Regions from separate parts of the Streptomyces sp. NPDC058198 genome, predicted to be linked through region 3. Evidence: riboswitches for the same ligand, from Rfam matches in the RefSeq annotation. Region 3 holds a riboswitch; each other region holds the start of a gene.
What was found. Region 3 has a riboswitch for cyclic di-AMP ahead of ACFVWW_RS31720 (transglycosylase SLT domain-containing protein). Riboswitches for the same ligand answer to the same signal wherever they lie in the genome.
Positions count from the first base shown of each region.

Region 1: linked by a shared signal. The riboswitch ahead of ACFVWW_RS08115 (M23 family metallopeptidase) and the one ahead of ACFVWW_RS31720 (transglycosylase SLT domain-containing protein) in region 3 are both predicted to bind cyclic di-AMP.
Region 2: linked by a shared signal. The riboswitch ahead of ACFVWW_RS04790 (peptidoglycan DD-metalloendopeptidase family protein) and the one ahead of ACFVWW_RS31720 (transglycosylase SLT domain-containing protein) in region 3 are both predicted to bind cyclic di-AMP.

Region 1 is NZ_JBHVVP010000001.1:1,841,379-1,846,440, forward strand. Features, by position in the region: gene ACFVWW_RS08100 (GNAT family N-acetyltransferase) at 1-831, opposite strand, end outside; gene ACFVWW_RS08105 (HPr family phosphocarrier protein) at 1,019-1,300, shown strand; gene ACFVWW_RS08110 (GntR family transcriptional regulator) at 1,453-2,142, opposite strand; gene ACFVWW_RS08115 (M23 family metallopeptidase) at 2,345-3,118, opposite strand; cyclic di-AMP (ydaO/yuaA leader) riboswitch at 3,131-3,301, opposite strand; gene ACFVWW_RS08120 (M16 family metallopeptidase) at 3,485-4,867, opposite strand; gene ACFVWW_RS08125 (M16 family metallopeptidase) at 4,885-5,062, opposite strand, start outside.
Region 2 is NZ_JBHVVP010000001.1:1,055,403-1,060,464, forward strand. Features, by position in the region: gene ACFVWW_RS04775 (STM4012 family radical SAM protein) at 1-640, shown strand, start outside; gene ACFVWW_RS04780 (STM4011 family radical SAM protein) at 647-1,492, shown strand; gene ACFVWW_RS04785 (SGNH/GDSL hydrolase family protein) at 1,518-2,342, opposite strand; gene ACFVWW_RS04790 (peptidoglycan DD-metalloendopeptidase family protein) at 2,513-3,415, opposite strand; cyclic di-AMP (ydaO/yuaA leader) riboswitch at 3,420-3,579, opposite strand; gene ACFVWW_RS04795 (tyrosine-protein phosphatase) at 4,022-4,834, shown strand; gene ACFVWW_RS04800 (DUF6126 family protein) at 4,878-5,062, opposite strand, start outside.
Region 3 is NZ_JBHVVP010000016.1:95,997-101,058, reverse strand. Features, by position in the region: gene ACFVWW_RS31730 (hypothetical protein) at 1-182, opposite strand, end outside; gene ACFVWW_RS31725 (SDR family NAD(P)-dependent oxidoreductase) at 351-1,100, shown strand; gene ACFVWW_RS31720 (transglycosylase SLT domain-containing protein) at 1,184-2,005, opposite strand; cyclic di-AMP (ydaO/yuaA leader) riboswitch at 2,010-2,196, opposite strand; gene ACFVWW_RS31715 (M14 family metallopeptidase) at 2,535-3,875, opposite strand; gene ACFVWW_RS31710 (phosphoesterase) at 4,077-5,062, opposite strand, start outside.

The DNA.
Region 1 (5,062 bases), on a different contig from region 3:
GACCGCGAGGTCGACGGGCTCGCCGATCTCCGCGACGGAGCGCACGGCGGGGACGCCGTCGATCTCGCGGAGGTCCGGGGCGAAGGCGCGGTTCACCGCGTACGTACGGCCGGTGAAGCCGGCGTCGAGCAGATTGCGCAGGACGGTGCGGCCGACGCCGCCGGGCGCGCGGCCGGTACCGACCACGGCGACCGACCCGGGCGTGAGGAGCCGCTGCACGGAGCGCGCCTCGGCGCGCTGTTCGCGGCCGCGCTGCACGGCGAGGGACTCGACGGTGGGTTCGAGGTCGAGGGTGAGGTGTACGGACCCGTCCTCGAAGCTGCGTTTCTGGGTGAAGCCGGCGTCCCGGAACACCTTGATCATCTTGTTGTTGGCGGGCAGCACCTCGGCGGCGAAGCGCCGGATACCCCGCTCCCGGGCGACCGCCGCGATGTGTTCCAGGAGGGCGGAGGCGATACCGCGCCCCTGGTGGGCGTCCTGGACGAGGAAGGCGACCTCGGCCTCGTCGGCGGGCGTGGAGGCCGGCCGGCCGCGTCCGTCGATCCGGTCGTAGCGCACGGTGGCGATGAACTCCCCGCCCACCGTCACCGCGAGCCCCACCCGGTCCACGTAGTCGTGGTGGGTGAACCGGTGGACGTCCTTGTCGGAGAGCCGCGGGTAGGGGGCGAAGAACCGGTAGTACTTCGACTCGTCCGAGACCTGCTCGTAGAAGCTGACCAGCCGCTCGGCGTCCCCGGTGGTGATGGGCCTGATCCGGGCGGTGCCTCCGTCACGCAGCACCACGTCTGCTTCCCAGTGACCGGGGTACGCGTGGTCCGGCGGGGTCTCCATGACCCAAGCCTACGGCGCGGGCCCCTGGCGCACGCGCGGGTCGCGGCGGTGGATGCGCCAGGCCACTCTGAGGCACTCTGGGGGAGCCGATCGGCGGCCGGACAGGGGTCCGGGGTCAGCAGGAACGTACTCCGCGGCACATGAGAGACTGGTCTAGACAACATCATGAGACTTGAAGGGCAACACCATGGCTGAGCGCCGCGTCAACGTCGGCTGGGCCGAGGGCCTGCACGCCCGCCCCGCCTCCATCTTCGTCCGTGCCGCCACGGCCACCGGCGTCGCCGTGACGATCGCGAAGGCCGACGGCAACCCGGTCAACGCCGCGTCCATGCTCGCGGTGCTCGGCCTGGGCGCGCAGGGCGGCGAGGAGATCGTGCTCGCTTCCGAGGCGGACGGCGCCGATGTCGCTCTGGACCGGCTGGCGAGGCTGGTCGCCGAAGGGCTGGACGAGCTTCCCGAGACCGTCTGACGCCGATTTCCCCGGTCGGCCGGGCCCGTACGGAACATTTCCATGACAGAGCTGCGGTGCGCTGAATTCAGCCCACCGCGGCTCTGTTTATTTCGTGCGGGCAGCAGAAAACAGGTCCTGCGGAATTCTCTTCTTTGTATACGGCCCGATTGTTAAGTGCGGGCACTCGCGGTGTTTACATCATGTTGCGAAGCCCTCATCTTTTCCCGGCCGCGCTCGGGGCGCCGCAGCCGGTGCACCCCCGCGGTCCGCTCCGCGTGCAGCGCCGTCAGCGCCCGGGCGCGCTCCGCGTCGCCGCGCGCCACCGCGTCCACGATCGCGCCGTGCTCCGCCCAGGACTCCACGGGATGGGCGGGCTGCTCGACGGTGTACATCCAGGCGATCTTGTGTCTCAGCTGGGTGAGCGGAGCGGTGAGCGCGGGGCTCCCCGAGGCCTGGGCGAGGGTCTCGTGGAACCAGGCGCCGAGCGAGCGCAGATCCTCGCCCTGGCCCCGGCGGGCCCGCTCCTGGCCCAGCCTGACCAGGCCGCGGAGCACCTTGAGATGGGCTTCCGTACGACGCTGGGCGGCGCGCGCCGCACCCAGCGGTTCCAGCAGCAGCCGCACATCGAGGAGATCCGCCGCCTCCTGGTCCGAGGGCTCGGCCACACACGCGCCGACATGGCGGCGGGTCGTCACGAAGCCCTCCGACTCCAGGGTGCGCAGGGCTTCGCGCACCGGGACGCGGGAGACCCCGTAGCGCCGCGCGAGCTGTTCCTCGGTGAGCCGGCCGCCCCGCTCGAATACGCCGGAGATGATGTCGTCACGGATCGCTGTGCATACCGAGTGCGCGGGAATGCGCATGTTCAAACCTCCGCTTTAATCCGCGCGAAACGCTGCCGATCGACACCTGTTCCGTGACTCTATTGCAATGCACGCGAATTTCCGATGGGTGCCCGGAATCGTTGGATATCTCTTGGCCGCGGCAGCCGGGCGGACGCGGAAGGCCCCGGCGGGGAGCCGGGGCCTTCGGGCGGACGGAGCGGGACCGGAGCGGTCCGGACGGTCAGAGGCTCACGCCGTGCGCGCGCAGATACGCGACGGGGTCGATGTCGGAGCCGTAGTCCGGGCTCGTCCGGGCCTCGAAGTGGAGGTGCGGTCCGGTGACGTTGCCGGTCGCGCCGGACCGGCCGATCCGCTGCCCGGGGGTGACGGACTGGCCGACCGAGACGCCGACCGAGGCGAGATGGCCGTACTGCGTGTACGTGCCGTCGTTCATCCGGAGGACGATGTTGTTGCCGTACGAGCCGCCCCAGCCGGCCTCGACGACGGTGCCCGTGCCCACGGCCACGACCGAACTGCCGGTCGCGGCGCGGAAGTCGATGCCCGAGTGGCTGCCGGAGGACCACAGGGAGCCGCCGGACTGGTAGCCGGTGGTGACGTACGAGCCGGCGAGGGGGAGCCGGAAGGAGTTGAGGCGCTTGCGCTCGGCGGCGCGGGCGGCGCGCTCCTCCGCCTCGCGGATCTCCTTGGCCCTGGCTTCCGCCTTGGCCTTCGCCGCGGCCCTGGCGTCGGCTTCCGCCCTGGCCAGGGCGGCGGCCCGGTGCTGCGCCTCGGCCTGGGCCTCGATCACTCCGGCGAGGGAGTCGTCGATGACGATGGCCCGGTCCTGGCCGCCCTGGCGGCCTGACGGGACGTCCGTACCGGCGGCGTGCGCCGGGGCGGCCAGAGTGCCGATGACGCCGGTGGCGGTGAGGGTCGCGAACCCTGCGATACGCGCGCCCCTGCGGGTCGTTCGGCTCCGGGCACGATGCTTCCCGGTGGCACGGGTGAACGCCATGAAGTGGCTGGTCCTTTCCTTCCTTCTCGCCTACCGGGTTAGCTGACGGGTTCGGAGCAGGAAGGTCTCCTACGGACTCCTCCGCACGGGTGAGCGCGAAGGTGTCCGATTCACCCCAGGGACTGCGTGTGGGTCCCCGGCTCCCCAGGCTCGCGCCTGACGGGGACTCGGCGATGGCTGCCCGATGCCGCGAATACGGCGTAACTGGCGAACAGCCGGACCGACGCTAAGCGGGCCGTCTTTCAATCACCAAACAGACAGGCCCCTTTGTAGCGCACACCACAGGGCAGATAGGCAATCTCTCCAATAAAAGGGACATAAGAGAGCCCCGGCGACGGCGTCGCCGGGGCTCCTCTCACGGCGGGATCAGCCGGTGACCACCGTCACGTCACCGATGCCCAGAGCCGCGACCGGCTCCTTGATCTGCGCGGCGTCCCCGACAAGAACCGTGACGAGCCGGTCCACCGGGAAGGCGTTGACCGCGGCCGCCGTCGCCTCGACGGTGCCGGTCTCGGCCAGCCGCGCGTACAACTGCGCCTGGAAGTCGTCCGGGAGGAACTGCTCGACCTGGTCGGCCAGCGTGCCCGCGACGGACGCCGCCGTCTCGTACTTCAGCGGTGCGACGCCCACCAGATTCTGGACGGCCACGTCGCGCTCGGCGTCGGTGAGGCCCTCCGCCGCGAGGGTGCGCAGCACCTTCCAGAGGTCCTCCAGCGCCGGGCCCGTGGACGCGGTGTCCACGGAGCCGCTGATGGCGAGCATCGCGGCGCCCGTCGCCCCGCCCGGGGCGGACGGCGCCGAGGAGCGCAGCACCTGGCCGAAGGACCGCACGCCGTAGGTGTAGCCCTTCTCCTCGCGCAGCACCCGGTCGAGCCGGGAGGTGAGGGTGCCGCCCAGGCAGTACGTGCCCAGCACCTGGGCCGGCCAGACCCGGTCGTGCCGGTCGGCGCCGATACGGCCGATCAGCAGCTGGGTCTGTACCGCGCCCGGCCGGTCCACGATCACCACACGGCCCGTGTCGTCGGCGGTGATGGGCGGCACCGGACGGGGAGCGGCGGTGTTGCCGGCCCAGTCGCCGAGGGTGTCGGCGAGCACCGCGTCCAGATCGACCCCGGTGAGGTCACCGACGACCACCGCGGTGGCCGTGGCGGGGCGTACGTGCGCCTCGTAGAAGGAACGCACGCCCGCGGCGTCGATCCGCTCCACCGTCTCCTCGGTGCCCTGGCGCGGCCGGGACATGCGCGAGGAGGCGGGGAACAGCTCCTTGGAGAGCTGCTTGGCGGCGCGGCGGCCCGGGTTGGCGGTCTCGTGCGGGATCTCGTCGAGCCGGTTGCGTACCAGCCGCTCGACCTCGCTGTCCGCGAAGGCGGGGGCGCGCAGCGCCTCGGCGAGCAGCCCGAGCGCCTTGGGCAGCCGGGAGACGGGGACCTCCAGGGAGATCCGTACGCCCGGGTGGTCGGCGTGCGCGTCGAGCGTGGCGCCGCAGCGCTCCAGCTCGGCCGCGAACTCCTCGGCGCTGCGCTTGTCGGTGCCTTCGGAGAAGGCGCGCGCCATGATCGTGGCGATACCGTCGAGCCCCTCGGGCTCGGCGTCCAGCGGGGCGTCGAGATTGATCTCGACGGCCACCACCTGCTGGCCGGGGCGGTGGCAGCGCAGCACCGTCAGGCCGTTGGGCAGCGCCCCGCGCTCGGGGGCCGGGAAGGCCCAGGGCCTGGCCTCGCCGGCGGTCGGCTGCGGGTGGAAGTCCATGGTCACGGCAGCGTCGGTCACTGGTCCGCCCCCTCGTGCTCGTCGGTCTCGTCGGCGGCCGTGTCCTCGGCGGTCACCGGTTCGTACACCAGCACCGCCCTGTTGTCCGGGCGCAGCCGCGCCGCGGCGACCGCCCGCACCTCGTCCGCGGTGATGTCCAGCACGCGCGTCACGGCGCTCAGCGCCAGCTGCGGG
Region 2 (5,062 bases), on a different contig from region 3:
GTACCTCTATCCCCTGTACGTACGGCCCCTGACCGGCCTCGGCAGGATCGGCACGGCCAGCGACGCGGCCTGGGACGCGCAGCGGCTGCGGCTCTACCGGCAGGGCCGCGATCACCTCCTCACACAGGGCTACGAGCAGGTGTCCATGCGGATGTTCCGCCGCCCCGGCTCCCCGTCCCAGGGGGCCGACGACCACGCCTGCCAGACCGACGGCATGATCGGCCTCGGCTGCGGAGCCCGCTCGTACACCTCGGGGCTGCACTACTCCTTCGACTACGCCGTCGATATGCGCGAGATACGGACGATCATCGACGCGTACACAGTGGCGGAGGACTTCTCACGGGCCGAGGTGGGCTACCGGGTCGACGGTGACGAGCCGCGCCGTCGTCATCTCCTCCAGTCGCTCCTACAGGCCGGGGGCATGGAAGTGGCCGGCTACCGCGAGCGGTTCGGCAGCGGCCCCGCCGAGGACTTCCCGGCCGAGCTGGGCCGGTTCGCGGCGCTCGGCTGGCTCGACGGCGGCGCGGGCCCCGGGCTGCTGCGGCTCTCCCCCGAGGGGCTCGCCCACTCGGACGCCCTGGGCCCGGCGCTCTTCTCTCCCGCCGTACGGGCCGCGATGGCCACGTACGAAGCGAAGTGAGACCCCGTGGACCTGACGATCCTCTACCGCGGCCCGCTCTCCTCCTGCGACTACGACTGTCCGTACTGCCCGTTCGCCAAGCGGCGCGACAGCCGCGAGCAGCTGCGCGCCGACCGGGCTGCCCTGGAGCGCTTCACCGCCTGGGCGTCGGCGCAGACGGAGGACCGGCTGTCGGTCCTGTTCACCCCCTGGGGCGAGGGTCTGGTCCGCTCCTGGTACCGGCGGGCGCTCACCGAGCTGTCCGGGCTGCCGCATGTCCGCCGGGTGGCCATCCAGACGAATCTCAGCTGCCGCACCGACTGGCTGGCGGACGCCGACCCGCGGACGCTGGCCCTGTGGTGCACGTACCACCCGGGCCAGACGCCGTACGACCGCTTCCTGGCGAAGTGTCATGACCTGGCCGACCGGGGCATCCGGTTCAGCGTGGGCGTCGTCGGCCTTCCCGGCCATCAGGAGCACGCCCGACGGCTGCGCGCCGAGCTGCCCGGGCACATCTATCTCTGGATCAACGCGGCCGAGGGGCACAGCTATACGGACGAGGAGGCCGCCCGCTGGACGGAGCTCGATCCGCTCTTCCCGTACAGCCGTCATCCGCACCGCTCGGCCGGTCTGCCGTGCCGTACGGGTGAGTCGGTGATCTCGGTGGACGGGGAGGGTACGGTACGGCGCTGCCATTTCGTCCGCGCCGAGCTGGGCAATCTCTACGACGGGTCGTACCGGCGGGCGCTCGGCCCTCGGGCCTGCCCGCTGGCTGTGTGCGACTGTCATATCGGCTATGTGCATCTGGAGACGCTGCCGTTGTACGACGTCTTCGCGGGCGGGGTACTGGAGCGGATCCCGGCGGGGGCGTAGCGCGGCGCCCGGCACACCCCCGCCGTCAGTGCTTCAGCGGCAGCAGATCGGGCCGTTTGGCCGCGACATGGTCCCCGGAGGAGACGCCGCGCAGCCGGCGCCCGATCCAGGGCACCAGATACTCCCGTGCCCAGTGGATGTTGTCGCGCCGCACCTCGAACGTGCCGCGCGGCTGCTGCGGCGGCCACACCTGGTCCGGGTCTGCGGGCACGTCGAGGCCGAGCACCTGTGCGGCGCGCAGGGCGACACGGGTGTGTCCCTCGGGTGACAGATGCAGCCGGTCCCCGTCCCAGGCCCGCCTGTCCTGGACGGACTTGAGGGACCAGAGGTCGAGCACGGGACAGTCGTAGCGGTCGGCGATGGACCGTACATGAGCGGTGTACGTGGCGATCTTGCCGCGCAGATGGCGCAGCACGGGGACGCCCCGGGTGTCGAAGCCGGTGGTCACCATGACGGTGCCCACGGCGCCGGTGAGGTCGGCGACGGCGCGTTCGAAGCGCTCGGCGACATCGTCGGGGTCGGTGCCGGGCCGGATGATGTCGTTGCCTCCGGCGCAGAAGGTCACCAGGTCCGGGCCGAGTTCCTTCGCGCGCGGTATCTGCTCGTCGACGATCTGGTCCAGCAGCCGGCCGCGTACGGCGAGATTGGCGTACCGGAAATCACCGTGCACGGCGTCCGCCGTCTCGCCGGAGACCGGAAGCTGGTCCGCGAGCAGAACCGCGAGGCGGTCCGCCCAGCCGACATACAGCCCGTCGGGCCCCGGATCTCCCACGCCTTCCGTGAAGCTGTCACCGATCGCCGTGTACGACCCGAATACGCCTCTTCTTCTTGATCTCGAATCGTCTGCCACAGCAGCACATCTTTCACCCGTGGATGTGACCTACGCGACCGTAAGAAGGAGTTGACGGTGGGTGAGATATGCCATCGGTCAAGATTCACCCAAGCGGGAATACGCGAAATGATCTCCGCCCGGCACTCCGGGTGCCGGGCGGAGGTGATGCCATATCAGGGCTTCACCGATCAGATGGAGACGCCGTGCTGACGGAGGAATTCCAGCGGGTCGATGTCCGAGCCGTACTCCGGGCCGGTCCTGATCTCGAAGTGCAGGTGCGGTCCTGTGACATTGCCGGTGGCGCCGGAGAGCCCGATCTGCTGGCCCTCGCTGACGGTCTGGCCGGCGGAGACGGAGAGGGAGGACATGTGGCCGTACTGCGAGTAGTGGCCGTCGCTGTGCTGGATGACGACCTGGTTGCCGTACGAGCCGCCCCAGCCGGCCGTCACGACGGTGCCCGCGCCGACCGCCTTCACCACGGTGCCGGTGGAGGCCGAGAAGTCCACACCGGTGTGGTAGCCGCTGGACCAGCTGCTGCCGGAGGCGTGGTACGGCGTGCTGGGCTGCCCGCCGTCGATGGGCAGGGTGAAGCCGGCATCGCTGCTCGGCACGGGGGTCTCGGTGGCCGGGGCGGTGGGCTCCGTGACGGTGGACGGCTCCGAGGGCTCCTCGGACGGCTCCGCGGGCTTCGTGGGCTTGCTGGAGGTCGTGGCCGGGGTCGCGGAGTGGGCGGCTCCGGCCTTGGCGCCGAGGGTGAGCCGCAGGCCGGGGTGGATCAGCGACGGGTCGGCGCCGATCGCCTTGCGGTTGTCCTTGTACAGCTTGTGCCAGCCGCCGCGGACCTTGTGGTCGCGGGCGATCTTGGACAGATAGTCGCCGGCGACCACGGTGTAGAGCCTCGGGGACTTGGCGGAGGCGGACAGGCTCTGGGCCGTGTGCGCGACGGAGGCGGACTGCGGCGCGGCCTTCTCGGCGGCGTGCGCACCGGTGGCGCCCATGAGCGGAAGCGCGAGGGCGGCCCCGCCCGCGCCGGCAACGATGAATCCGCGGGCAATCGGGTTGGACTTGGGACGGCGATGCTTACCGGGCATGACGAATTCCTCTCCGGCGCCTGCGAGGTAAGCTGTCGGGTTCGGGCTGGAGATGCCCGGCCGCGCGTGCTGCGCGACTTCACCCCAAGCCGGTCCTGGCCTAAGGGCCGGCGTACTACCTGGGTTCCCCGCTCCTGCCACGCGTGGATGGGTGAGTGCGAATTCCGAGCGGCGGCAGGATTTGGCGTTCCGCTCGGATTGAGGGTGAACGTAGGCGAGTCGGGACGGCCTGAACAAGCCCTCTGATTTCCGCCGATGACACCCGCTTCGATATCACCCGGGAATTCCGGTCACCCTGCGTGGATTACCGATCTTCGGATTCCATGTGAGGCAGCAATTCCGTTTCTTGGTACAGCCACGCAACGTCACGGATATGATCCTGCTCACTGGTCGAGGCCCATCTCCCCCTCGACCGGGGCATCTTGGGCTAAATATCTCAATACGGACAGATGATGATTTGGGCGATATCAACCTGTGCGTGATGTCCGAATAATGTCAATCTGCATCCCGTGCGGTCGAACTGATTGCCGTGCGAACAGATGTCGTAGGGTCAGGAGTCGACATCGTCGGCGAGCAGCGCCGACGGCAGACACGGAGGAGCAGGCCGTGACGCAGCAGCTGCCGCAGGTCCCGTCGACCGAGCCCGAGCTGTCCGGAGTGCGCAACTTCCGTGACGTGGGCGGGCTGCCGACCACGGACGGCCGACGGGTTCGGTACGGACGGCTCTTCCGCAGCGGCCATCTCGCCAACGCCACCGCGGCCGACGCCGCCTTCCTCTCCTCCCTCGGCCTGCACACGGTCTTCGACTTCCGCAATGCCGCCGACCTCAAGCTCGACGGCGTGGACGTGGAGCTGGCCGGGGTGCGAAATGTGAACATTCCGCTCACCGACCCGACCGACGGCGCCGAGTTCTGGAAGATGGTCCGGGACGGTGATCTCGACCAGCTGCGCTCGCTCCTGTCGGACGGCAAGGCCGCGGACCGGATGATCAACTCGTACCGGGCGATCATCACGGACCGCGTCGCCGAGCACAGCCGGGTGCTGCACGCCCTCGCCGAGGAAAGCGTCCCGGCGCTGATGCACTGCGCGGCGGGCAAGGACCGGGCCGGTCTCTCCATCGCCGTGTCCCTGCTCGCGGTCGGGGTCGAGCCCGAGGCGATCGAGGCCGACTATCTGAAGTCGAACGACCCGCACCGCCGTTATCTCGTACGCCGCAGCGACAACTCTCCCGCCGGCAAGTCCCCCGAGGTGATGGAGCTGCTCAGCCCGCTCTTCGACGCCCGCGCCGAATATCTCGCCGCGGCCTTCGAGACCATCGGGAAGACCTGGGGCACCACCGACCGCTATCTCACCGAGGGCCTCGGCCTCGCCCCCGAGACCCGCGAGCGGCTGCGCGCCCGCCTCCTCGACGAGAGCTGACCGCGCGGCGGCGGACCGGCCGCCCCGGCCCTCGCCGCCGCCCCTACTGCCCGCGCGCTCCCAGTTCGAAGAGCAGATAGAGGAAGCCCGCGAAGAGATGGCCGGCCACCAGATAGGCGAAGAGCCGGATCACCAGCCCCCGGGGGAACGACTTCTCCTCATGCGCGACGCGCGCCGGCCGGGCTTCCGGCTCGGCAGGCGTCGCGGCCGGGTTCCCGGCTGGATTCT
Region 3 (5,062 bases):
AGCAGCGCCCAGCCACGGTCGGCGTCCCACGGCCGCAGACGGACCTTCCACTGCCCTGTTTCCCGCAGCCCGGGGGCGGCAAGCTCGCGCTCCGCTGCCCAGCCGAGAGCCGCGTCCCGCCAGGCCGTCTCCATCCGGTTTTCTCCCGGTCCGGACGACGCCGCGATGACTTCTCTGTCCATTTTGGGATTAATGGTCGGTTTTCATTGGTTATCGCTTTTACGAGGTGTGCGGCAGAGCGCGGCGCCCATGTGATCGTCTGCGGACGCGACGCCGAACGCGGTGGCTCGACGGCCGGCACCCGATCCGAGAAGCAGAGGCACATCCGATCCGAGAAGGAATTGTCAGCCATGACCACTCCCGTCGTTCTCATCACCGGAGCCCTGACCGGCATCGGCCGCGCGACAGCCACCACGTTCGCGGCGGCCGGAGCGCATATCGTCGTCTCCGGACGGCACGAGGAAGCCGGCCTCGCCCTCGCCGAAGAACTGCGCAAGCTGGGCGGCGAGGCGGAGTTCATACGCGCCGATGTGCGCCATGACGACGACCTGAAGACACTCGTCGACGGAACCATCGAGCGCTTCGGCCGCCTCGACATCGCCGTCAACAACGCCGGGACCGAAGGCGAGTTCAGCGCGATCACCGACCTGACCCCGGAGACATACGCCGCGACCTTCGACACGAACGTACTCGGCACTCTGCTGAGCATGAAGCACGAGCTGCTGGCCATGCGGGCGCAGGGATCCGGCGCCATCGTCAACGTCAGCTCCGTCTTCGGCGAAAGGGGCTACCCCAACGGCGCGCTCTACGTCGCCAGCAAGCACGCGGTCATCGGCCTGACCCGGTCCGCCGCGCTGGAAGCCGCCGCCTTCGGCGTGCGCGTCAACGCCGTCGGCCCCGGCCCCGTACAGACCGAGATGCTCGACCGGTTCATAGGCCGCAGCGACGAGACGAAGAGTTCGTTCGTCGCCACCGTCCCTCTCGGCCGGGCGGGCGATCCGGACGAGATCGCCGAGGCCATCGCCTTCCTCAGCTCCGACCACGCCGGCTTCATGACCGGCCAGACCGTCTTCCTCGACGGCGGCTTGACCGCCGCCTGAGGACCGGACCGGCACCGGCGACCTACCGGCACAGCACATTCCCCTACCCGGGGCCGAGTAGGGGAATGTGCTGCGCCGGTAGGTCAGTAAGGACCGTTCACATTGTCGATCGAGCCGTACCGGTCGGCGGCGTAGTTGCACGCGGCGGTGATGTTGGCCACCGGGTCGTAACTGTCCATCGACGTACCGGGCACGTGATAGGCCTGGAACGTCGGGTCGATCACCTGCAGCAGCCCCTTGGACGGCGTTCCGGCCGCGGCGTTGGAGTCCCAGTTGTTGATGGCCAGCGGGTTGCCCGAAGACTCACGCATGATGTTCCGGTAGATGCCGTCGTAGCTGCCGGGAATGCCTTGCGCGGCCATGACGTCCAGCGACTCCTTTATCCAGCCGTCCAGATCGTTGGTGTACGCCGGTGCGACTGCCTCGGTCGCGACCTCCGCCGGCGCGACTGCCTCCGTCGCGACTGCCGGGACGGTGGCGCTACTCGCACCGACCGGTGCGCTCGCGGCGACCGCCGGCGCGGCGGACGTGGTCGCCGTCCGCGACTCCGCCTTCCCACCGAGCGTCAGCTTGAGGCCGGGACGAATCAGCGACGGGTTGTCGCCGATGGTCCGCCGGTTGTCCTGATACAGCTTCTGCCAGCCGCCGCTCACGGAATGGGCGCGGGCGATCTTGGACAGGGAGTCACCCGCGACGACGACGTAGGTCACGGAGGTGTCCTTCTGAGCGGCGACAGCAGTCGCCGGGTCCGCTTCCGCGGTGACACGGTGGGCCGACGGCGCGGCGCCGGCGGTTGTCGCCGCCACCAACGGGAGGGCGAGTGCCGCCCCACCCGTGCCCGCGGCGACGAGGCGTCGAGCGAGCGGGCTGGTTCTGGGACGACGGTGCTTTGCATGTGCGGGCATGACGCATTCCTCTCCGTCGCCTGCGAGGTGAGCTGTCGGGTTCGGGCTGGAGCTGCCCGGCCGCGGTGGAATGCGGCTTCACCCCAAGCCGGTCCGGATTTCGGATCGGCGACTTACCTGGTTCCCCCGCTCCTGCCGTACGTGAGTGGACTCGGTTTCCGGATGGCGGCAGGATTCGGCAGTCCATCCGGATTGACGCGAACGTAAGCGAGACCGCCCGGGCGAAACAAGTCCCGAATTCGCAACGCAATCCCCTTTTCGAATCCAGCCGGGAAAGATCCGGCTATTCATCCGATGCCGGGGAACTCAACTTTCCTTCCCTGACAGGGAAATGGAGAAGGAAGCGGGAAGCACGGCGCACCACAGAGGTGACACACATCACGGCCACAACAGAGCCACCACGCAGAACACCGACAAATCGCCCTTATAGGCCGCTCTTGACGAGGAGAAACTAGCCCAAACCGCCCGGCCGCCGCAGAAAGCCGCGGCACGGCGGACGAGGCCCTGCCGCGGCGGTCCACGCGCGGGATCACGCGCAGTACTGCTGCTCCTTGCCGATCGACCGGTACATGCAGTCGGCGTTCTCGATCAGCTGGAGCACCGCGTCGCGGTTCCGGCTGGTCTCACGCTCGATCACCTCGTCGGGCGGATAGAAGCCGCCGCCACCGGAGCTCGGGTACATCTCGAAGGTGTAGCTGAAGACCTTCTGGTTGCCCCACAGCCAGTCGTCGATCGAGCCGTCGGTGATGTACAGGTCACTGGACTGCTCGGGCGTGTACCCGTTGCTCGCGGCCATCTTCCTGCCGACGGCGGCGAAGGCGTCACGGTCGTCCTGGGTCAGGCCGGGCGCGGTGTCGGCGTTGGTCCAGCCGAACGGCCAGAGGACCAGCTCGCTGTACGTATGGAAGTCGATGGCCGCCTTGATCTGCTGCTTGCCGCCGACGACCCGCGAGCGGACGAAGTCGGCGACGACCTTCACCTCGGGGGCGGACTCGGCGGCCCGGCCGCGGTAGGTCTCGGAGCTCGCGGAGCCGGAGGAGCCGCCGCAGCAGCCCCATTTGAAGTTCCAGTTACGGTTGAGGTCGGTACCGACGTACGAGGAGCCGGAGTTGGGCTGACGGTTCTTGCGCCAGCTGCGGTACGCGCCGGAGGCGATGTCGTACTCTCCGCCGTCCGGGTTGAGGTCCGGCACGATCCATATCTCACGGTTGTTGACGGCGTTCGTGATACGCGAGTCGGAGCCGTATCCCGCGCCCATCTCACGCAGCAGATACAGCGCCATCTCCACCGTGAGATGTTCGCGCGCATGCTGGTGGTGGGTGAAAAGGACCTCGGGCTCGTTCTCGTCCGACGCGACGTTGTCGCTCACCTTGACGGCGATGATGTCCCGGCCCTCATAGGTCTTGCCGATGACACGTTTGGACATGAGATTCGGATACTGCTGAATGCGCTGGTCGATCTCCGCGTTCATCTCCGCGTAGGTGTGATAGCGGGAGTCGGCGGGCGGAAAGTCCATGGGGGCGACGGCCAGTCCGTCGGTCCGTGCGGGCGGCGCGGGCAGCACGGTGAGCCGGTAGCCGAGGGCGCGAAGGCGCGTGGACTGCTCGGCGTTGGCGCTGACGACGACCGAGTGATCGTCGGCCTCGTCGATCGATACGCCGGTCGCGACGAGGGCGGTGCGATCGGCGGCGGTGGCCGGGCCGTGGATCTCGTACTGCCGGATCACCTCCTCGGCAGTGGCGGCCGACGCGAGGGCGGTCGCGGCGGGCGTACTCGGGGAGGTCGCGGCGGCGGTGAGCGGCGCCGCGACCGCGAGAGCCAGTAACGCCGTGAGGGTGGCGGACCTTCTGCGGTGGATGCGTAGTCGCATGGTCTCTCCTGTAGCGGGGGGAGTCCGGAGAGGCGTCCCCATGCGACGCATCGTGAGACCCTGGCATGCACCCGTCAAGAAGCGCTGTTCGGCCATCGCGGGGGCCCCGCCGCCCCGGGCCGGTTCCGCCGCCGCGCGGCAACGGAACCGGCCCCCACAGGACCTAGTGCTCCTCCCAGCAACATTTGCTCCGTCGCGGCACTAGCGGACCTGGACGAAGACCGGGTTCGAGTAGAACCACAGATCGTCCCAGGGGCTCTCCTGCCCGTCGGCGAGCGGCTCGACCTCGTCCGTGCTCGTACCGCGCACGCGGGCGTAGAGGTCACTTTCCACATTGCGCAGGGTGTGCCGGATGACGTACTCCTTCCCCTGCTTGCGCCAGTCGCGCGGACCGAACCGGGCCACCACCTTCGTGGTCGGGTTGGTGTCGGTGTCGAGGCTGGCGCTCGGGCCGGTGACCTGGCCCACGATCAGGTCGACGCGCCGGACCTCCGGACGGTCACCGTTGGCGTTCTTGCCCTCCAGCGGCCGGAACTTGATCTCGATGTCGACATCGGTGCGGTTGCGGCGGCTCACGGTCAGGGTCTCGCCCATGGCGGCGTCGCTGCCCCGGTTGCTGGCGGTGAGGTCGAGACTGGTGATCAGATCCCCGGTCCCGACCCAGATCCGCCCGTTGCGGAGTCCGTCCATGATGTCGGCGTAGTCCTGCCTGGCCAGCACATGCGTCTTGCTGTACTCGCCCGGCCAGAAGTCCGAGCCGCCGCGCGTCCAGTGCACGTGCGAGTCCGACGTCGCGGTGATCCACCACCGTCGGCCTTCGCCGAGCAGGGAGTCCCACAGCCCGCCGACGCGAGCCGTCATCTGGTCGAAGCCGCCGTGGGTCGGGTAGCTTCCGTACCCGCCGCGCGCGCCGCCGTTGAGCGGGCCGGCCTGGTGACCGGGAGCCCCCTCGAAGCCGATGTAGATCTCCGGTGCGGCGTTGTTGCCGTTACGGAACTCCCGCGGGGTGTCCTGCCCGTAGACACCGAGGCCGGTCGCCGACCGTGCCGCGTGGTGAGCGATCACCAGCGGCTTCCGCCTCATGTCCTTCGCGGCCTTCAGGAACTCGATCATCTTGGGCTCGGTGTCACGGCCGCTGTCGGCCGGGAAAGGGTCGTTCTTGGCGAAACGGCTCTCCAACTCGAAGA